DNA from 3 places in the Streptomyces sp. NPDC058632 genome. Region 1 is predicted to be linked to each of the others. Evidence: riboswitches for the same ligand, from Rfam matches in the RefSeq annotation. Region 1 holds a riboswitch; each other region holds the start of a gene.

What was found. A riboswitch is a leader RNA that binds a small molecule or an ion and turns the genes downstream of it on or off. The one in region 1 is predicted to bind cobalamin.
Region 2: it holds a riboswitch for cobalamin, as region 1 does, so the genes downstream of both, ACFWVE_RS26265 (cobalamin biosynthesis protein) here and ACFWVE_RS17885 (ribonucleoside-diphosphate reductase subunit alpha) in region 1, are expected to answer to the same signal.
Region 3: it holds a riboswitch for cobalamin, as region 1 does, so the genes downstream of both, ACFWVE_RS11710 (hypothetical protein) here and ACFWVE_RS17885 (ribonucleoside-diphosphate reductase subunit alpha) in region 1, are expected to answer to the same signal.

The regions. Positions count from the first base shown of each region.
Region 1 is NZ_JBHXQZ010000042.1:2,341-9,284, forward strand. It holds gene ACFWVE_RS17865 (cytochrome P450) at 1-542, shown strand, start outside; gene ACFWVE_RS17870 (GlxA family transcriptional regulator) at 582-1,544, opposite strand; gene ACFWVE_RS17875 (hypothetical protein) at 1,638-1,847, shown strand; gene ACFWVE_RS17880 (ribonucleotide-diphosphate reductase subunit beta) at 1,889-2,917, opposite strand; gene ACFWVE_RS17885 (ribonucleoside-diphosphate reductase subunit alpha) at 2,917-5,316, opposite strand; cobalamin riboswitch at 5,441-5,611, opposite strand; gene ACFWVE_RS17890 (hypothetical protein) at 5,671-5,970, opposite strand; gene mctP (monocarboxylate uptake permease MctP) at 6,066-6,944, opposite strand, start outside.
Region 2 is NZ_JBHXQZ010000080.1:6,314-13,257, reverse strand. It holds gene ACFWVE_RS26285 (alpha/beta hydrolase) at 1-432, opposite strand, end outside; gene ACFWVE_RS26280 (class II aldolase/adducin family protein) at 631-1,323, opposite strand; gene ACFWVE_RS26275 (anion permease) at 1,542-2,792, shown strand; gene ACFWVE_RS26270 (hypothetical protein) at 2,826-3,047, shown strand; cobalamin riboswitch at 3,170-3,332, shown strand; gene ACFWVE_RS26265 (cobalamin biosynthesis protein) at 3,454-4,437, shown strand; gene ACFWVE_RS26260 (cobyric acid synthase) at 4,434-5,969, shown strand; gene cobN (cobaltochelatase subunit CobN) at 5,966-6,944, shown strand, end outside.
Region 3 is NZ_JBHXQZ010000023.1:50,110-57,053, forward strand. It holds gene ACFWVE_RS11695 (MDR family MFS transporter) at 1-1,104, opposite strand, end outside; gene ACFWVE_RS11700 (ATP-grasp domain-containing protein) at 1,097-2,350, opposite strand; gene ACFWVE_RS11705 (cysteine synthase family protein) at 2,347-3,369, opposite strand; gene ACFWVE_RS11710 (hypothetical protein) at 3,366-4,352, opposite strand; cobalamin riboswitch at 4,472-4,674, opposite strand; gene ACFWVE_RS11715 (ferric reductase-like transmembrane domain-containing protein) at 5,018-6,004, shown strand; cobalamin riboswitch at 6,122-6,251, shown strand; gene ACFWVE_RS11720 ((2Fe-2S) ferredoxin domain-containing protein) at 6,380-6,721, shown strand; gene ACFWVE_RS11725 ((2Fe-2S)-binding protein) at 6,784-6,944, shown strand, end outside.

The DNA.
Region 1 (6,944 bases):
CGATCATGTGGTTGCTGCAGGCACTTGCCACGCATCCGGAACACGGTGACAGGATGCGTGATGAAGTTCTCGCCGTTACCGGGGGCCGCCCGGTGGCATTCGAGGACATCCGCAGGCTCACGCACACCAACAATGTCGTCGTCGAGGCCATGCGTTTGCGTCCCGCTGTCTGGATATTGACCCGCCGGGCGGTCAGGGACACGGAACTCGGTGGCTATCGCATTCCGGCCGGGGCGGACATCATCTACAGTCCGTTCGCGATCCAGCGCGATCCGAAGTCGTACGAGCGCCACCTGGAGTTCGACCCGGACCGCTGGCTTCCGGAGCGTGCGAAGGACGTTCCGAAGTACGCCATGAGTCCCTTCAGCGTGGGCAACCGCAAGTGCCCGAGCGATCACTTCTCGATGGCCCAGCTCAGCCTGGTCGCGGCCGCGCTGGCGACGAAGTTCCGCTTCGAGCAGGTGCCCGGCTCGGACGACACCACCCGCGTGGGCATCACCCTGCGCCCGAACCGGCTGATGCTGAGGCCGGTCGTGCGCTGAACCGTCACAGCCGGCGGAACGGTCACGTCCGGCGGGCGTTCACGCGGCCTCGGGGCCGCGGAACGTCCGCCGGTAGGCGTTCGGGGTCGTCCCCACGGCGCGTACGAAGTGGTGGCGCAGCGCGGCCGCGTTGCCGAAGCCCGTACGGCCCGCGACCGCGTCCACCGTCTCGTCGGTCCCCTCCAGCAGGCGCTGGGCGAGCAGCACGCGCTGGCGCAGGATCCAGCGGTACGGGGTGGTGCCGGTCTCCTGCTGGAAGCGGCGGGCGAAGGTGCGCGGGGACATGAGGGCGCGGGCCGCGAGCTGCTCGACGGTGACCTCCTCGTCGAGATGCCGCTCCATCCACACCAGCACCTCGGACACGGTGTCGCCGCCGGGCAGCGGCAGCGGACGCTCGATGTACTGGGCCTGGCCCCCGTCGCGGTGCGGAGGCACCACCATGCGCCGGGCGATCCGGTTGGCGACCTCGGGGCCCTGCTCCTTGCGCACGAGATGCAGACAGGCGTCGATCCCGGCGGCGGTGCCCGCGGAGGTGATCACGGGGTCCTCGTCGACGTAGAGCACATCCGGTTCGACGGTCAGATGGGGATACTTCCTGGTCAGCGCGTCCGCGTGCCGCCAGTGGGCGGCGGCGCGCCGGCCGTCGAGGAGACCGGCGGCGGCGAGCACGAACACGCCGGAGCAGACGCTGAGCACTCTGGCCCCCCGGTCCACGCCCCGGCGCAGCGCGTCCAGCAGCTCGGGCGGGAAGTCCCGCGTCTCGTAGCACGAACCGGCGGGCACGGCGATGAGGTCCGCCGCCTCCAGCCGGTCCAGGCCGTGCTCGACCTGGATCGTGAAGCCCGTGTTGCTGCGCAGCGAGGGGCCTTCGGCGGAGGCGACCGCGAAGTCGTAGACGGGCAGGCCGTCGTCGCTGCGGTCGATACCGAAGACCTCACAGACGACGCCGAGTTCGAAGGGGTTCACGCTGTCGAGCAGGACAGCGGCGACATTGCGGAGCATGACCCCAGTGTGCCCTGTCGCTGGCAGTAAATCGAGGGTGCGCGGCAGTCCTGCCACTGTTGGTAAGGAGTGTCCGGCACGACAGTGGTGTCCATGGAAACGACACAGGTGGAAGCACTGATCGGAATGCTGACCGTTCTCGGACTGCTCGTCCTGATGGTCCTCCCCGCCGCCATCGGCATCGCGCACGACCGGAGGATCGACCGGCAGCTGAAGCAGGCCGGGACCGGCCGCGCCGCCGCCGAGCGGCACCACGTCCCCGCACGGAGTGCCACCCCGTACCGCACCGCACGCGCGGTGTGAGGCGTGAGGCGTGAGGCGGGGCGGCACCCGGGCCCGCGGCCCTAGAAGTCCTCGTCCAGGTCGACCGTGCCCTCCACGGCGACCTGGTACGCGGACGGACGCCGTTCGAAGAAGTTCGTCAGCTCCTGGACCCCCTGGAGCTCCATGAACGCGAACGGATTGTCCGAGCCGTACACCGGCGCGAAGCCCAGGCGGGTCAGCCGCTGGTCGGCCACGCACTCCAGGTACTGCCGCATCGACTCGGTGTTCATGCCCGGCAGCCCGTCACCGCACAGATCCTGCCCGAACTGCAGCTCCGCCTCGACCGCTTCGCGCAACATGTCCGTCACCTGCTGCCGGAGCTCGTCGTCGAACAGGTCCGGCTCCTCCTTGCGGACGGTGTCGACCACGTCGAAGGCGAAGGACATGTGCATCGTCTCGTCCCGGAACACCCAGTTGGTGCCGGTCGCCAGACCGTGCAGCAGGCCCCGGCTGCGGAACCAGTACACGTAGGCGAACGCCCCGTAGAAGAACAGGCCCTCGATGCACGCGGCGAAGCAGATCAGGTTGAGCAGGAAGCGGCGGCGGTCGGCCCGCGTCTCCAGCCGGTCCAGCTTCTCCACCGAGTCCATCCACCGGAAGCAGAACTCGGCCTTCTCCCGGATGGACGGAATGTTCTCCACCGCCGCGAAGGCGGCCGTCCGGTCCCGGGGGTCGGGCAGATAGGTGTCCAGCAGTGTCAGGTAGAACTGGACGTGCACCGCCTCCTCGAAGAGCTGCCGTGACAGATACAGCCGGGCCTCGGGGGAGTTGATGTGCTTGTAGAGGGTGAGCACGAGGTTGTTGGCCACGATCGAGTCGCCGGTGGCGAAGAACGCCACCAGGCGGCCGATCAGGTGCTGTTCGGCGGGGCTCAGTTTCGCGAGGTCGGCGACGTCCGAGTGGAGGTCGACCTCCTCCACGGTCCAGGTGTTCTTGATCGAGTCCCGGTAGCGCTCGTAGAAGTCGGGGTAGCGCATGGGGCGCAGGGTGAGCTCGAAGCCCGGGTCGAGAAGGTTCCGGGTTCGGGCGGTGTCCGTGGTGCTGGTCATTACTGGCAGGCCTCGCAGGACTCGGGGTTCTCAAGGGAGCAGGCGACGGCCTCGGGGCCGGCGGCCGGCTGACGGGCGGGGACGGGAGGGGGAACGGGCGCGGTGGTGGCGGTGGTCTGCGCCCGGGCCGCGCGGGCGATGCGGGTCGCCGGGCGCGAGCGCAGGTAGTACGTGGTCTTCAGGCCCCGCTTCCAGGCGTAGGCGTACATCGAGGAGAGCTTGCCGATGGTCGGCGTCTCCATGAACAGGTTCAGCGACTGCGACTGGTCCAGGAACGGTGTGCGGTCGGCGGCCATGTCGATCAGACCGCGCTGCGGGATCTCCCACGCGGTCCGGTACAGCCCGCGCACCTCCTCGGGGATCCAGGTGACGTCCTGCACCGAGCCACCGGCCTCGCGCAGCGCCTCACGGGTCCGCGCGTCCCACTCGCCCAGCCGCTTCAGATCGTTCACCAGATACGAGTTGACCTGGAGGAACTCACCGGACAGCGTCTCGCGCTTGAACAGGTTGGACACCTGCGGCTCGATGCACTCGTACACACCGGCGATGGACGCGATGGTGGCGGTCGGCGCGACCGCCAGCAGCAGCGCGTTGCGCAGGCCGACGGACGCGATGCGCTCGCGCAGCGCCGACCACCGCTCGGGCCAGGCGAGTTCGGTGTCGTAGTGGTCGGGATGCAGCACGCCCCGGGCGGTCCGTGTGTGCTCCCAGGCAGGCAGGGCGCCGTCGCGTTCGGCCAGGTCGGCGGAGGCCTCGTACGCGGCGAGCATGATCCGCTCCGCGATCCGGGTGGAGAGCCGCCGGGCGCGGGGCGAGTCGAAGGGCAGGCGCAGGGCGAAGAAGACGTCCTGGAGGCCCATCACGCCCAGCCCCACCGGGCGCCAGCGCGCGTTGGAGCGGCCCGCCTGCTCGGTCGGGTAGAAGTTGATGTCCACGACCCGGTCGAGGAAGGTGACGGCCGTGCGCACGGTCTCGTCCAGCCGCACCCAGTCCAGGTCACCGGCGTCCCGGTCGACGAGCGCGCCGAGGTTGACCGAGCCCAGGTTGCAGACCGCGGTCTCCCCGTCGCTGGTGACCTCGAGGATCTCCGTGCACAGGTTGGACGAGTGGACGACGTGGCCGGGCTCGGCGGTCTGGTTGGCGGTGCGGTTGGCGGCGTCCTTGAAGGTCATCCAGCCGTTGCCGGTCTGGGCGAGGGTCCGCATCATGCGCCCGTACAGCTCCCGGGCGGGGATCGTCCTGCGTGCCAGGCCCGCGTCCTCGGCGGCCCGGTAGGCCGTGTCGAACTCCTCGCCCCACAGGTCGACCAGGTCCGGGACGTCGGACGGGGAGAACAGCGACCACCGCGCGTCGGCGTTCACCCGGCGCATGAACTCGTCCGGCACCCAGTGCGCGAGGTTCAGGTTGTGCGTACGGCGGGCGTCCTCACCGGTGTTGTCGCGCAGCTCCAGGAACTCCTCGATGTCGGAGTGCCAGGTCTCCAGGTAGACCGCCGCCGCGCCCTTGCGACGGCCGCCCTGGTTCACGGCGGCGACCGAGGCGTCCAGGGTCTTGAGGAACGGGACGATGCCGTTGGAGTGCCCGTTGGTGCCGCGGATCAGTGAACCCCGTGAGCGGACGCGGGAGTAGGCCAGGCCGATGCCGCCGGCGTGCTTGGAGAGGCGGGCCACCTGGTGGTAGCGGTCGTAGAGGGAGTCCAGCTCGTCCTTCGGGGAGTCGAGGAGGTAGCAGGACGACATCTGGGGGTGCCGGGTACCGGAGTTGAACAGGGTGGGGGAGGAGGGAAGGTACTCCAGGCGGCTCATCAGGCCGTACAGTGCGGCGACTTCGTCCACCGGCCGGACCTCCGTGCTCCCGGCGTCCTTCGCGAGGCCGGCGGCGACCCGCAGCAGGAAGTGCTGCGGCGTCTCGACGACCTTGCGGGTCACCGGATGCCGCAGCAGATAACGGCTGTGCAGGGTGCGCAGCCCGAAGTAGCCGAAGCGGTCGTCGGCCTGCGGGTCGATCAGCGCGTCGAGCCGGTCCGCGTGCCCCAGGACGAACGCGGCGGTCCGGTCCGCGACGAGGCCCTCGCGGTGCCCGGTCGCGATCGACGACGTGAACGACGTGACCCCCTGCGAGGCGGCCTCGGCGCGGATGCCGAGGGTCAGCAGCCGGGCGGCGAGCCGGGAGTAGACGGGATCCTCGGAGATGAGCCCGGCCGCCGCCTCGGTGGCCAGCTCGTGCAGCTCGGTCTCGTCCGCGCGCGCGGACCGGCCGCGCAGTGCGGCGGCGGCGACCCGGCCGGGGTCGGCGTCGGGGAGGTCTGCGGTCAGCCCGGTCAGGGTCCGCAGCAGCGCGGCACCGGGGCCGTCGCTCACGTCGGCCGCTGAAGCAGGATCGGCTGGCGCGATGGTCACGTGGGGCTCTCCCTCGCTCGGCGCGGGGCCTCGGCGAGGGCAGGGGGCAGCACACGGGCACGCGTACGCGCCGCGCGTCCACCGGCCCATTCCGCGAGGCCCGGACGTCGGGCACCCGGACCGGACGGCCGGGTGCACTGTCGGCAGGTCCTCGGACTCAAGCCCGTGCGGGCACGCGGGAAACGCGGACACGCACAAGTACACCGTTGCGGGACAGTTCCGGATTCGCACCGGATTCCCCTGCGGCGACAGCGAGCATGAGCATACATCTTGTGCCGGACACTGTAGGCAGTCCCATATCTTGTGTCGTAGGGAGTACTGCGGTGCCGGACCGGATGGTGTCAGAGCGTCAGCTCACAGGCGGGCGGCACGATCCGTACGCCTCCCTCCGTGGCCCGCGCCCGGTACGAACGTCGCCCCGCCCGGCACACTCCCCGCGCCGCCCGCCTCCGCCGCCCCGGGACGCGCCCCGGAGCCCTCCACGGCGACCAGTACCCCGGCGGCCGCGGCCCGCTCGGCGACGTTCCTGAACCCACCGAGGTACGCGTCGCTCTCCCCGAGGCCGAGCAGCCCGTCGCGCAAACAGGCCTGCGCGGTGATCCCACCGAGCTCCTCGAACTCGTACGGCTCCACCGGCCGGGGGGCGACGTCCATGGGCCGGGTGTGCCCCACGGGTACGACCACGGGCCGCCGGATCTCTCCGGCGGCCCGTTGCCCGTTGCCGTCCCCGCGTGCCGTGTCGGCCCCTGTCAGCGCTTTCCGTCGACGGCCACGTCGGCTGCTTCGGCCGCGTCCAGCGGCAACTCGGTGCTGACCTCCGGGTCGCCCGCGTCCGCCGTGTAGTCCTGCGGCCGGGTCTCGTCGATGCCCTCGGGAGCCTTGACCGCCCTCAGGACGAAGGTCAGGGCGATCGTGACCAGGGCGTTGATCACGAAGGCGGTGAGTCCGATGTAGCCGATCTCGCCGATGCCCGGGATCTCCTGCGACGAACCGCCGAAGTGCTTCTGCGTCGGCGAGGCCACCCCGTACGCCGCGACCGTGCCGTAGACCATGCCGACCGCCCAGCCCGCGAGCAGCGCCCAGCGGTGGAACCAGCGGGTGAACAGGCCGCCCACCAGGGCGGGGAAGGTCTGCAGGATCCAGATGCCGCCAAGGAGCTGGAAGTTGATGGCGACGGTCTTGTCCATGGTGAGGACGAAGGCCAGCGCCCCCACCTTCACGAGCAGCGAGACCACCTTGGAGACCTTGGTCTCCTGCGCCGGCGTCGCGTCCGGTTTGATGAAGTCCCTGTAGATGTTGCGGGTGAACAGGTTCGCGGCCGCGATCGACATGATCGCCGCCGGCACCAGCGCCCCGATGCCGATGGCCGCGAAGGCCACGCCGGCGAACCAGGCCGGGAACATGTTCTCGAACAACTGCGGGATCGCCAGCTGCCCGTTGCTGACATCGACCCCGGCCGCGATCGCCATGAAGCCGAGCAGCGCCAGCAGGCCCAGCATCAGCGAGTACAGCGGCAGGATCGTGGTGTTGCGGCGGATCACCTCACGGCTGCGCGAGGACAGCGTCGCGGTGATCGAGTGCGGGTACATGAACAGCGCGAGCGCCGAGCCCAACGCCAGCGTGGCGTA
Region 2 (6,944 bases), on a different contig from region 1:
CGGGCCGAGTTCACCGGGGACGTCGACGTCGGTGTGGTCCAGGCCCAGGGCCGTCCCCGGGTCGCCGACGTAGAGGTTCGGGGTGAGCCAGACCCGGTCGCCGGGCTCGAGGGTGCCCCGTACGACGCGTTCGACCCGGCGTACGACGGTGTCGGCGGAGGACGGAACACCGTCCAGGACGGGTCCGACGACCGCGTGCGCGCCGTCACCGGCGAGGCCGTAGCGGCCGGGCCGCAGCGCGGCGAGGTGCCGGGTGAGGGTGACCTGTCCGGTGGCGATGCCGTGCACGGTGAGCCGGGGCTCGGTGGGCAGGGGTCTGCCCGGCGGCGCCTTGAGGGCGGCGTCGCTGGCAAGCCGGCCGACCGCCACCGCGGCGACGGAGGCCCCTATCACGGCGGTGACGGCAGCGGCCGTCGCTCTGACAGTACGCACCCACCCAGTGTCCCGGCGGACCGGCCGCCCGGCCACCCCGGCGGCTGCACGGGGCCGAGCTGCCGGGGACTCGGTCGATGGACGCTACGCCGGGGGCCGCCACCGGCGTCGGCCGGTCGCTCCGGGCGGCACACCGCCGCCCTCCGGCATCGGGCAGGCCGGCCGCGCTGCCCGTGAGCCCGTGGACGATCCAGCCGGTCAGCCGTGCTGGCCGTAGCTCTGCAGGCGGTCCGTGACCTCTGCGAGCCGGTCGGTCGACAGGAGGTTCGGGGAGCGGCCGGGGACGGACGAGGCGGTCAGCCAGAGCCGGCACATCCACTCCAGCTGGGCGGTGCGGTCGTAGGCCTGGTCGAGGGTCGTGCCGTAGGTGACGGTGCCGTGGTTCTGGAGGAGGCAGCCGGTGCGGTCCTCGATGGCGCGCAGCATGTTCTCGGCCAGCTCGTCGGTGCCGTAGGTCGCGTACGGGGCCACCCGTACGGGTCCGCCGAGCGCGGCGGCCATGTAGTGGATCAGCGGGAGTTCGTCGACGAGCGTGGAGACGGCCGTCGCGTGCACGGCGTGGGTGTGCACCACCGCGCGGGCGCCGGTCGTGCGGTACACCGCGAGGTGCAGGGGCAGCTCGCTGGTCGGGACCAGGGTGCCGAGGACCTGCCGGCCGGTGAGGTCGACGCCGGTGACGTCGTCCGGGGTCAGCCGGTCGTAGGGCACGCCCGACGGTGTGACCAGCACGGTCTCCCCCACCCGCAGCGAGACGTTGCCGGAGGTCCCGACGACGAGCCCGTCCGCGACGGTCCGGCGGGCCGCCCCTACGAGGGCGGTCCAGGCGCGGGCCTCCCCGTCGCTCGCCGCCCGCTCCTGCGCGCCCCGCCGGTCGACCTGTCGCTCAGCCATGCCGTGATCCTGCCGGGTGACCGAAATCTCTTCAACGGCGTTTCTTCGGTTCCCGCCCGTCCCCGCCCTCCCCCGGCTGCCCGCCCGCGACCGCCTTGACCGACCATGGAGCAGTCAGCTCCATCACGGTCACCCCAATGCCCATCCCAGTTCATCTTCCGTTCATCCAGGTTACCTACCTTCAACGTGCCAATGACTTCGAACGATTGCCTGGGTAAATGGAAAGCTTCTCGCTGATCCTCGCGATTGTGGTGGTAACCGCACTCGCGTTTGATTTCACGAACGGTTTCCACGACACCGCGAACGCGATGGCGACGACCATTTCGACCGGTGCTCTCAAGCCCAAGGTGGCGGTGGCGATGTCCGCCGTGCTCAACCTGGTGGGCGCCTTCCTCTCCGTGGAGGTCGCCAACACGATCTCCAAAGGCCTCGTCGACGAGGCCGGCATCCGTCCCGAGGTCATCTTCGCCGCACTGGTCGGCGCGATCCTCTGGAACCTCCTGACCTGGCTGGTCGGCCTGCCGTCCAGTTCCTCGCACGCCCTGATGGGCGGCCTGATCGGCGCCACCGTCGCCTCGGCGGGCTTCGGCGCGGTGCACGGCGACGTCCTGGTCACCAAGGTGCTGATCCCCGCGATCGCCGCACCGCTGGTCGCCGGCCTGGCCGCGATGTTCGCCACCCGGCTGACCTATCGCCTGGGCCGCAAGGCTGCCGGCAGCAAGTCCTCCGAGAAGGGGTACCGGGCCGGACAGATCGCCTCCGCCGGTCTGGTCTCCCTGGCCCACGGCACCAACGACGCCCAGAAGACGATGGGCATCATCACCCTGGCCCTGGTCGCCGGCGGCACCCTCGCCCCGGACTCCGACCCCCCGCTGTGGGTCATCCTCTCCGCGGGCGTGGCCATCGCGCTGGGCACCTACCTCGGCGGCTGGCGCATCATCCGCACCATGGGCAAGGGCCTGACCGACCTCCAGCCGCAGCAGGGCTTCGCCGCCCAGACCAGCGCCGCGACGGTCATCCTGGCCTCCTCCCACCTCGGTTTCTCCCTGTCCACCACGCACTCCGTCTCCGGTTCGGTGATGGGTGCGGGCCTGGGCCGCAAGGGCGGCGTGGTCCGCTGGTCGACGGCCACCCGGATGTTCGTCGCCTGGGGTCTGACGCTGCCGGCGGCGGCCCTGGTCGCGGCGATCGCCGAGTGGGTCTGCGGCTTCGGCAGCTGGGGCACCGCCCTCGTCGCCGTCTTCCTGATCGGCTCCAGCGCCGCGATCTGGAAGGTCTCCCGGCGCGAGGTCATCGACCACACCAACGTGAACGGCACCGACGACACCGACGGGGAGCAGGGCGGCGTCGTGACCGCGGCCATGGCCGCGGTGGCCACCCCGCCGGCGGGCCACGTGAGCGACGAACTCTCGGCCGCCGTCCCGGCCCCCACCGACCCGACGGCCCCTCCGGCCAAAACCACGGTCTGACCCCACAGCAGGACGCGAAGGAAGAAGAGCACCATGGAGATCGACTGGGCCGCCCTCGGTTCCGTCTTCGGCGTCAGCCTCGTGGTCACCGTGGCCCTGGTGGCCCTGTTCACCCTGGGCATCACCGGCCTGTCCCGTCGTGAACGGGCTGCCGCCCGGGGCGAGTCCGCGGGCCTCGCGGTCACCGGCGCCTACGCCTGCTTCGCGGCCTGCGTGGCGGCGGTGGCGTACGGGATCTACCTGATCATGGCCTGACGGTCCGTCCGGCGGGCGGTGCGGGGCGCGTTGCCTCCGTACCGCCCGTTCGCCGTGCCCGTACCCCTCCGGCATTCACCCTTCGAAACCTCCTGTGGGCCTCGGCACACTTCAGCCCCGCAGGTCAACGGCAAGTTGACGGTTCTTCCGGACCATGGTGAACTGCCGGAGCCAATACGGGCGGCAGGAGAGGAAGCCGGTGCGATTCCGGCGCGGTCCCGCCACTGTCACCGGGGTGAACCACCCCGGGAGCCAGGAACTCTCGCCGCCGGTCTCGTCGAACCAGGGCGTGGACACCCTGAGTGAGGACATATCGCCATGCCCGGCTGCCTGTTCAGGTCGACCAGCGACGCCCCGCCCCCGCTCGGGGCGGCCACCCCCACCGGATCCCCCACCGGCTGAACCCGTGGGTGCCGATCGCGCGTTCGCGTACGGCGCCGCTGCCGGCCTCCTCGGCGACCTGCTCCTCGGCGATCCCCGCCGAGGGCATCCGGTCGCCGCCTTCGGGCGGGCCGCGGCTGCCGTGGAGCACATGCTGTGGCGGGACGACCGGGGCCGCGGCGCGCTGCACACCGCCGTCTGCGTCGGCGGGGCCGTCGCTCTGGGAAGCCTGGCCGCCCGCTGCGTACGCTCCTCCCCCGCCGCCTCCATCGCCCTGACCGGCGCGGCCACCTGGGCCGTCGTCGGAGGAACGTCGCTGGCCCGGGAGGCCCGCGCCATCGGGCGCGCCCTGGCGTCCGGGGACGTGACGGCGGCGCGGGCGCGGCTGCCGCACCTGTGCGGGCGGGACCCGCAGGCACTGGACGCCGACGGAATCGCCCGCGCGGTCGTGGAGTCCGTCGCCGAGAACACCTCCGACGCCGTGGTGGGCGCCCTGGTGTGGGGTGCCGTCGCCGGTGTGCCGGGGCTGCTCGGGTTCCGGGCCGTCAACACCCTGGACGCCATGGTCGGCCACAAGTCCCCCCGCCACCTGCGGTACGGCTGGGCCTCCGCGCGCCTCGACGACGTCGCCGGGTGGCCCGGGGCACGGCTGACCGCCGTCCTCGCCTCGGCCGCCGGGCCGGACCCGCGGGGTGCCGTGCGGGCCTGGCGCGCGGATGCCGCCAGGCATCCGAGTCCCAACGCCGGGCCCGTGGAGGCGTCCTTCGCGGGTGCGCTCGGCGTGCGGCTCGGCGGGACTCTGTCCTACGCCGGGCGGGTCGAGCACCGGCCCGTCCTCAACGACGGTGGCCGTGCCGTGACCGTGGCGGACATCGACCGCGCGGTACGGCTCTCGCGCCGCGTCGGCTGGCTGGCGCTCGGTGCCGGCGCCGTCGCGCGGCCCGTGGTACGAGCGGTGATCCGGTCGGTGGTGCGGACGGCGCACCGTGGGAAGGGATGTACGTCATGAGTGGTGGGGGCCTGCTGGTCGCCGGTACGACGTCGGACGCCGGCAAGAGCGTGGTGACCGCCGGGATCTGCCGGTGGCTGGTGCGGCAGGGCGTCAGGGTCGCGCCGTTCAAGGCGCAGAACATGTCGCTGAACTCGTTCGTGACGCGGGAGGGCGCCGAGATCGGCCGGGCGCAGGCCATGCAGGCCCAGGCCTGCCGGGTGGAACCGCACGCGCTGATGAACCCGGTGCTGCTCAAGCCCGGCGGGGAGCGGAGCAGCCAGGTCGTCCTGCTGGGCCGGGCGGTCGGTGAGCTGAGCGCGCGCGGCTACCACGGCGGGCGGCAACAGCAGCTTCTGGGCACGGTGCTGGACTGTCTCGCGCAGTTGCGGGGCACGTATGACGCGGTGATCTGTGAAGGGGCAGGCAGTCCGGCCGAGATCAATCTGCGGCGCACCGACATCGTCAACATGGGGATCGCCAGGAACGCCGGGCTCCCCGTCCTCGTCGTCGGCGACATCGACCGCGGCGGTGTCTTCGCCTCCTTCTTCGGTACCGTCGCGCTGCTGTCCCCCGAGGACCAGGAACTGGTCGCCGGGTTCCTGGTGAACAAGTTCCGGGGCGATGTCTCGCTCCTCGAGCCGGGCCTGGACATGCTGCACGGTCTGACCGGGCGGCGCACGTACGGCGTGCTGCCCTTCCGTCACGGGCTCGGCATCGACGAGGAGGACGGACTGGCCGTGTCCCTGCGGGGTGCCGTGCGGGAGTCCGCGGTCGCCGCGCCGGTCGGCGAGGACGTGCTGCGGGTCGCCGTGTGCGCGGTCCCGCTGATGTCCAACTTCACGGACGTGGACGCGCTGGCCGCCGAACCGGGCGTCGTGGTCCGCTTCGTGGACCGGCCCGAGGAACTGGCCGACGCCGACCTCGTGGTGGTACCGGGCACGCGCGGCACCGTACGGGCGCTTCAGTGGCTGCGGGAGCGCGGGCTCGCACACGCGCTGACGCGGCGGGCGGCCGAGGGGCGGCCCGTGCTCGGGATCTGCGGCGGCTTCCAGATACTCGGCGAGCACATCGAGGACGACGTGGAGAGCCGCGCCGGCCGGGTCGACGGGCTCGGCATCCTGCCCGTACGGGTCCGGTTCGCGCGGGAGAAGACGCTCGCGCGGCCCGTCGGGGAGGCCCTCGGGGAGCCCGTCGAGGGCTACGAGATCCATCACGGGGTCGCCGACGTACGGGGAGGGACGGCGTTCATCTCCGATGACGGCGGACACGGCCTGGACGGCTGCCGGGTCGGGCAGACCTGGGGCACGCACTGGCACGGCTCGCTGGAGTCGGACGGTTTCCGCCGGGCCTTCCTGCGCGAGGTGGCCGCCGCCGCGGGGCGCCGTTTCGTGCCGGCCCCCGACACCTCGTTCGCCGCGCTGCGCGAGGAGCAGCTCGACCGGCTCGGCGACCTGATCGAACAGCACGCGGACACGGACGCGCTCTGGCGGCTCATCGAGTCGGGCGCGCCGCAAGGACTGCCTTTCATTCCACCGGGAGCGCCCGCATGAGCACAGTGTTGTTGTTGTCGACCGCCGACACCGATCTGCTGGCGGCCCGCGCCGCCGCCGGCGTCTCCTACCGGATCGGCAACCCGACCCGCGTGGACGTGACGGCCGAGCTGCCCGCGCTGCTGGACGGCGCGGACCTCGCCGTCGTACGGCTGCTGGGCGGCAAGCGCGCCTGGGAGGACGGGCTCGCGGCGCTCAGGGCGTCCGGGATCCCGACGGTGCTGCTCGGCGGGGAGGCCGTGCCGGACGCGGAGCTGATGGCCGAGTCGTCGGTGCCCGCCGGTGTCGTGGCGGAGGCGCTGAAGTACCTCGTGGAGGGCGGCCCGGACAACCTGACCGAACTGGCCCGGTTCCTGTCGGACACCGTGCTGCTCACCGGCGAGGGGTTCGAACAGCCGCGGAAGATGCCGGAGTACGGCGTCCACGGCGCCCGCGCCGTACGGGAGGGCCGCCCGACCGTCGGCGTGCTCTTCTACCGGGCCCATGAACTGAGCGGCAACACCGCCTTCGTGGACACCCTGTGCGACGCGATCGAGGCGCACGGCGCCAACGCCCTGCCGGTGTACTGCGGTTCGCTGCGCGGCGCCGACCCCGGGCTGTACGAGACCCTCGGGCGGGCGGACACACTGGTCGCCACGGTGCTCGCGGCCGGCGGCACGCACGCCTCGCGGGCGTCGGCGGGCGGCGACGAGGAGGCCTGGGACATCGGTGCCCTCGCCGACCTGAACGTGCCGGTGCTGCAAGGGCTGTGCCTGACCTCCTCGCGGGCCGCCTGGGAGGCGTCGGACGCCGCCCTCTCCCCCATGGACGCGGCGATGCAGGTCGCCATCCCGGAGTTCGACGGCCGCCTGGTCACCGTCCCCTTCTCCTTCAAGGAGCAGGGCCCCGAGGACGTCCCGGTCTACGTCGCCGACCCCGAGCGGGCCTCACGCGTCGCCGGGATCGCCGTACGGCACGCGGCGCTGAAGCACAAGG
Region 3 (6,944 bases), on a different contig from region 1:
CCCGGCCCGCTCGCCGAGGCCGTACAGTTGCCCGCCCAGCAGGCCGCTCGCGCAGGCGCCCAGGCCCGCGGCAAGCCGCTGCTGACCGAAGACCACGGCGTCGGAACGGGGGCTGCGGCGCAGCGCCTCCAGGTCGTTCTTCAGGAACAGCACGATGTCGCCCAGGGTGATCAGCGCACCGCCCGCAAGCAGTGCCGCACGGGTGCCGATCGCCAGGACGGCCAGCCCGGCCGCCAGCCCGGTGAAACCGACCGCCAGGGCGAGGGCGTACGGCATACGCCGGATCAGGCCGGAGGCGAAGGGCTGCACGACGACGACCAGCGTGAAGCAGAGCAGAAGCACCAGGCTGTAGAACTCGCTCGAGGCCCGCTCGACGGCGTACACCGCCAGGAAGTGCTGGAAGTGGAAGTAGAGGTAGAACGCCAGCGCGTTGGCGGCGAAAGGCAGGACGGCCACGCCGGCCAGGAGACCGCTGCGGCCGGTGTCCGGGGTGGAGGTTCCTTTCCCGCCCGCGTCGGGCAGCCGGGCGTGGCCCGCCGTGACCACGAGGAACAGGGCCGTGACGGCCGCGAACAGCCAGCCGGGCGAGGACAGTACGAACGGCCCGGCGACCAGAGGGCCTACAGCCATGCCCGCGTTGAGCGCCGCGTTGCCCGCCGACAGGAACGCCGGGCGACGCTCGTCGTCCACGCCGTGCACCAGATACGCCTTGTTGGCCGGCAGGTAGAGCGCGGCGCCACAGCACGTCAGGATCAGCGCGCCGACAGCCAGCGGCGGCCAGCGCAACGCCGTCAGCAGGCCGACGAAACCGGCCGTGCGGATCAGGAGCGCCCACAGCATCGTGCGGCGCAGCCCGATCCGGTCCGCCAGCGCCCCGCCCACGATGCCGCCGGAGAACTGCACGAGGGAGGCCACGGCGAGAACGGCGCCGATCGCGCCGAGATTCATACCGAGCCGTTCATGCAGGAACACCGACATGAACGGCAGGACCATGAAGCTGCCGAGCGGAATCAGGAAAGAGCTGAGCAGCAGGAAGCGCGGCGGGCCGTCGAGCGGGAACAGCCCGGCTCGCGGACCCGCCTCCCGCTCGGGGCGTTCAGCCACCGGAGACCTTCCGGCCGGCGCGGCCGGGGAACGGGTGGGTGAGCACACGCAGGGCGTTGGCTGCGGCCACCGCCCGGTGTGTGGCGAGCTCGGCCGTCTCGGCCTCGGCGTAGACGATGCCCGCGTACCCGCGGCTGTCGCCCAGGTGCTCGACGGGATCGCCGATCCTCTTGACCGGGTACCAGGCCGGCGCTCCCGGCATGCCCGCCAGGCGGTCGAGCCCGGCGACCCCGGTGAAGACGCCGGGTGCGGCCGGGTAGCCCAGGACGAAGGCCACGGCCGGACCACCGGGCGGCTCGGCGTCGATCAGACGGGGCCGGCGGCCGAGAGCGGTCTCGACCATCGCCTCGTACACGTTGGTGCCGAGCGCCCGGCACAGGCCCTCGCCGACCAGCGCGCCGCCGATCCGGGGATTGACCTCCACCACCTCCGGGCCGTCGGCGGTCAGCACGAACTCGACGTGTGCGAAGCGGTCGGTGTACCCGATGGCGGCCAGCACCTCACCGAGCCACTCCTCCAGAGAAGCCCGCAGATCCCCTGGGAAGACCACGGGAAAGGCGGTGATCTCCTCACGGAAGTGCGGCTCCGGTGACATGAGTCTGCTGGCGACACCGAGCAGGCGGGTGCGGCCCGCCCAGGTGAGGGTTTCGGCGCTGTACACCGGGCCACTGAAGTAGGGCTCGGCGAACAGCCGGCCCTTCAGGTGCCGCCCGGCCGCCTCGCCCAGGGCGGCGTCCAGTTCCCCCGGGTTCCGGGTCAGCCAGACGTTCTGGCTTCCGGTGCCCGCGGTGTCCTTGAGGACCGCGGGCAGTCCGACCTCCTTGAGCAGCAGTTCCCGTGTGTCGGCCGCGGAGCCGGTGGTCTCGACGGCTCGTCCGCGTGTGAGACCGGCTTCGTGCAACCGGTTGCGTACGGCGGCCTTGTCCCGGGCCAGCCGCAGGACGGCGGGGTCGAGGCCGGGCAGGCCGAAGCGGGCGGTGAGGTCGGCTCCGACCAGGGTCCAGGTGTCGGTGGAGCTGATCAGACCGCGCAGATCCCGGGTCCGGTGCAGCAGACCGGCCACCCGCTCCACGTCGAAGGTGTCGGTCTCGACGACGTCGAGGGAGCCGGCGGGCAGCCGGTCCAGCTCGTACGCGTAGAAGGAGGGGTCGCGGGTCAGCAGCAGCAGGCGCTCGCCGAGTGTGCCGGCCGCGCGTACCAGGTGTCCGAGACCGAAGGTCAGTGACTCCAGGCAGACCACGGTCATACGGCCCGCTCCTTCCAGCGTGCCGGGCAGGCGGTGCGCTGCCACGTCATCCTCGACCAGGGCATGGTCATCTCCTCCGGGGCGCGGACCTCCGCGGGTTTCAGCGCGGCGGGGTCCTGGGCCTCCCTGTGCCGGGCGAAGACGCGCTCGACGTAACGGTGTCCGGTGTCGGCGCCGACGACCAGGTGCAGCCGGTCGGGATGGCGGCGGGCCTCGTACATCGCGGCCAGGTAACCGGCGCCGGTGGACAGTCCGGCGAAGACCGCGTGCTCGCGCAGCAGGGCGACCGTGCCGGACATCGCGTGGGTGAAGTCCAGCCAGTGCACGGTGTCGTAGAGGTGGTGGCGGACGTTGTCGAAGACGATGGACGACCCGATGCCGGCGATGATCGCTTCGGGGTCGTGGTGGTCCTGGCTGCCGAAGGTGACGCTGCCGAAGGGCTGGACGCCCACCAGCCGCACAAAGGGGTCCATGACCCGCAGACGTTCCACGATACCGCCCGTCGATGCCCCCGACCCCACCCCGCCGACCACGGTCAGTGCGGTGCCCGGAAACGCTGCCGCGATCCGGTCGGCGACCTCGTGGTAGCCGAGGTAGTGGACGTCGTCGTGGTACTGGCGCATCCAGTGGCAGTCGGGACGCCCGGCGAGCATCTCGCGCACCCGGCGCACCCGGAGCTCCTGGTCGAGTCCGAGATTCCGCGAGGGCCGGACCTGTTCGACGGTGGCGCCGAGAACCTCCAGCTGGGCGAGTGTGGTGGCGTCGACGGTGGTGGACGCGATGATGTGACACCGCATGCCGTACCGGTGGCAGGCCAGCGCCAGTGCGTAGGCGTAGATGCCGCTGGAGCTGTCGATCAGGGTCTGTCCCGGTCGGACCGTGCCCCTCTCGAGCAGATGACGCACGGCGGTGAGCGCCGAGTAGATCTTCATGGACTCGAACCGGAGCAGGACCACTCCGTCGGTGAGTCGCACCAGGTCCGGAACCTTCAGGGCGTCGGCGATGTGGGGGTGGATCACCCGTAGCCTCCTTGGGCGAATGAGCACTGGTGGCCGAGCGAGTGGAAGAACGCGGACAGTTCGGACTTGACGTCGGGGTCCAGGCGCCGGGTGAAGAGGTAGCCGATCAGACAGCCGGTGTGCGCGACGAAGATCCCGTCGGCGCCGAACCGCTCGCGGCGGGCGAGGAGGCTGCCGAAAGCCGCCTTGGGCAGCACCTCCTGGGACAACGTGGCGCTGACGGTCGCGGCACGGGCGACGGCGGCCGAGTCGCCTGAGGCGAAGCCCTTGAGGAGATCGGTCAGACACCGCTCGTACTCCTCCCCGCGCCGCCGGTAGTGCTCGAGCAGCCGTCCGGTGACGGCATGGGTGTCCACGGTGCCGGGCTCGGTGACGAAGGCGGTGTGGAAGCCGACGTCCGTGCCCAGCCTCCTCACCACCCGGTGCCGGCCGCTGAGGTGCAGCGCGAACTCGTCGAGGAAGACGCTGTCGGTGCGTTCGATCGCCGCCAGGATCCCGAGCACCACGTCCATGTCACAGGACAGAGAGAAGATGTGGAAAAGGCAGCGCAGGGTGGCCACGATGTCCGCGGTCGAACTGGCCATTCCCACGCCCACCCGCAGATCGGAGTGCGCGCTCCACTCGCCCGGCGGCAGGGTGAGGCCGTAGTGCTCCAGGAAGAGCCGGGTCGCGGCCACCGCCTTCTCGCCGAGCGGTGGTGGCTGCGGCGGACCGGCCGCAGTCCCCGGGGTGAAGTACACCCAGGAATGGCGGTTCACGGGAAAGGACACCACCGCGATGTCCGGATCGGCGCCTGCCCGCAACGGCCCCTGGTACAGCTCGCCCAGGGTGCCGTGGCAGACACCGGACAGGGTGCCGCGCTCCGGCGGCCCCTGTCCCTTTCGGTCGCGTGCGGCCGGGGCCGGCACGACCCGTTCCGGCCCACTGGGCGAAGAGGCGGCCGTGAACCGGCACAGCCGATGAGCGCTCGCTGGGTCACGCACGCGTTCTCCTCCGTCCCGAGTCCTGTACACCGCAAGGGAAGGAGGCGCGGTCACACGCAAGCCCTACGACCGTCCGTACCGCCGACCCAGCCCACGAGGTCACCGTGCACAGCCCGCGCATGACGCACGGGCGCAGCGGCAGGTCTTCGGACTCGTGGGCGCGCCCGCCGGACATCCGCGGACACCTACCGGCCGTCGCTTCCCAGGCCCTGGCACGGGCCCAGTGTCGTTTGACGGCGTTCGTTCCCACTCACCGCTGCGGGACAGTCCCGGATTCCCACCGGGTTCCCTCTTGCGTCGCGCCACCGGACGTCCAGGCGGACGGGCGGCGCGAACCGGCTGCGTGGATCAGCGTAGAGGCGCCGGTGCCCCGGCGACAGTGGGGGATCGGCGGTTGTCCTGAATGAGAGTGGTGCGACAGCCGGGGCGGGGAAGCCCGGCGGCCGCGCGCGGGCTGTGCGGCGACGGCGGATCCGCAGTACCCACTGGACCCGGTGGGAAGTCGGGAACGGCGGCCGCAGCGGATCGGTGAGCTGCCGGCCCTCGTCATCGCTCCGGGCTCTGGCTGGATCGGGTATCGGTGACTTGTCGTCCCCTCAGCCAGACTGGTTGCCCCACGACACACGTGCACCATCCCTGCGGTGCCAGCGCCCGGGAGGCCCTTGATGCTGTCAGACGCGAGTCCGGACGAAGACGGGACAGCCTCCCGGCCGGGACGAGAACGCCCGCCCGCCGACCGTGTCGCCCTGCGGGGCGATCTGCGCTCGGCTCTGCCCGACGCCACCGCGGCGGTGGTGGTCACGGTGGCCGTGTTCGTGTTCCTGTACGCGCGCGTGGACTCGGGCGATTCCGACACGGTCGCGGTCATGCCGTTCATGGCCGATCCCGGTACCTACTGGATGTATCTGCTCAGCCAGGCGTTCGGGTGGTCGGGCCTGCTGTGGGCGTGGGGCACGGTGATGCTCGGACTGCTGCTGTCGGGGCCGCGTCCCGCCCGGCTGCCGGTCTCCCGACGGGTACTGGAACGCTGGCACCGCACCACGAGCCTGACCACGATGGCCCTGATGCTCGCGCACGCGCTGATGTTCGCGGCGGAACTCGTCCGCTACGAGGCGGATTCGGGCTGGGCCGAGCGGCTGTGGGCGGGCTTCGCGGACAGCTTCGTGCCGGGCTGGTACGACTCCGGGACCGGCAGGGTCGCCATCCCGCTCGGTCAGGGCGCCCTGTATCTGGCGATCCCCCTGGGCCTGTTGTTCTACGTCCGGCACCGCATCGGAGCGAACGCCTGGCGACGGCTGCACCGGTTCGTCATCGTCGTGTACGTGCTGAGCGTGTGGCACACGCTGCTGTACGGGACCAACGTCTGGTACGGGGAGTGGCCGCGCACCGTGCTCTGGCTGCTGCAACTGCCGGTCGCGGTGCTCCTGTTGCTCCGGTTGCTGCGGCCGGCCCGCAGGGCCGGGCGGCTGGGCGCGCCCGGGGGACGTACGGGTGTGACCTGGCCGGCCTGGGCGGCGCGGGCGGGTGGACGGCTCGCGGCCGGGGCGGTCGTCGTCGGGCTCCTCGCCGTCGTGGTGTCCGGCCGCGACGGAGGACGGGACCGTCCGGCCGAGCCGCCCGCGACGGCACCGCACGTCCAGGAGGCGGAATGACGTTCCCGTCCGCGTACGCCCTGTCCGCCCGGCCGGTCACCTCCGGGCGGGGGCAGAGGCCACCGTGGTGCGAGGGCCCGCGCAATGGAATGATGGCCGGCGACAGGGCGACGGCGGAACGAGGAAGCCGGTGTGAATCCGGCGCGGTCCCGCCACTGTGATCGGCGAGCGAGCCCCGCACACGACCACTGCCCGCACCAGGGTGGGAAGGCGCGGAGCGAGCATCGACCCGGGAGCCAGGAGACTCACACGGTCGCCTCCTCGACGCATCCCCGGGGCGGATCTCCCCGGAGAGAGGAACGATGCCGCATGCCCGCCGACGCGCGCCCGGCCGAAACGACGTCCGTCGACGTCGCGACCTCGGAGCCCGCCCCAGTGCCCTGCCGGGTGGTCGTGTGCAGGGACTGCTGCTGTGGCAGCCCGAAAGTGATCGGTGTCGACCACGCGGCGCAGACAGCGCGCCTGCGCGCGGAGGTACCTGTGCGGGTGTCCGCGTGCCTGGACGTGTGCGACCAGGCCAACGTCATCGTCGTCCAGCCCTCCGCGGCGGGCCGGGCTGCCGGCGCCCGGCCCGTCTGGCTCGGACTGGTCAACGACCCGGACGCCACCGAGGACATCGCCGCCTGGGCACGTGCCGGCGGACCCGGCGTAGTGCCCCGACCGGACATCCTCGACCTGTACGCCATCACGCCACCGCGGCGGCGTACGGCTTCCTGAGACCGCGCCCACCCACTCATCGATCCGCGTCGGTACATCCGCCGGAAAGGAGGCGCCCCGACATGACCGAACATGCTCGGGCGTCCGCCGGGGCCGTCGCTGCGGCGCTCCGGGACGTGGCGGCCCTCGGAGGTTTCTTCGTCATGCACGTCGGTGGCCGGGACGAGGGCTGGCATCCGCTCGACCACTCCTATGCGAAGGGCTTCACCGACCTGGCCGAGGC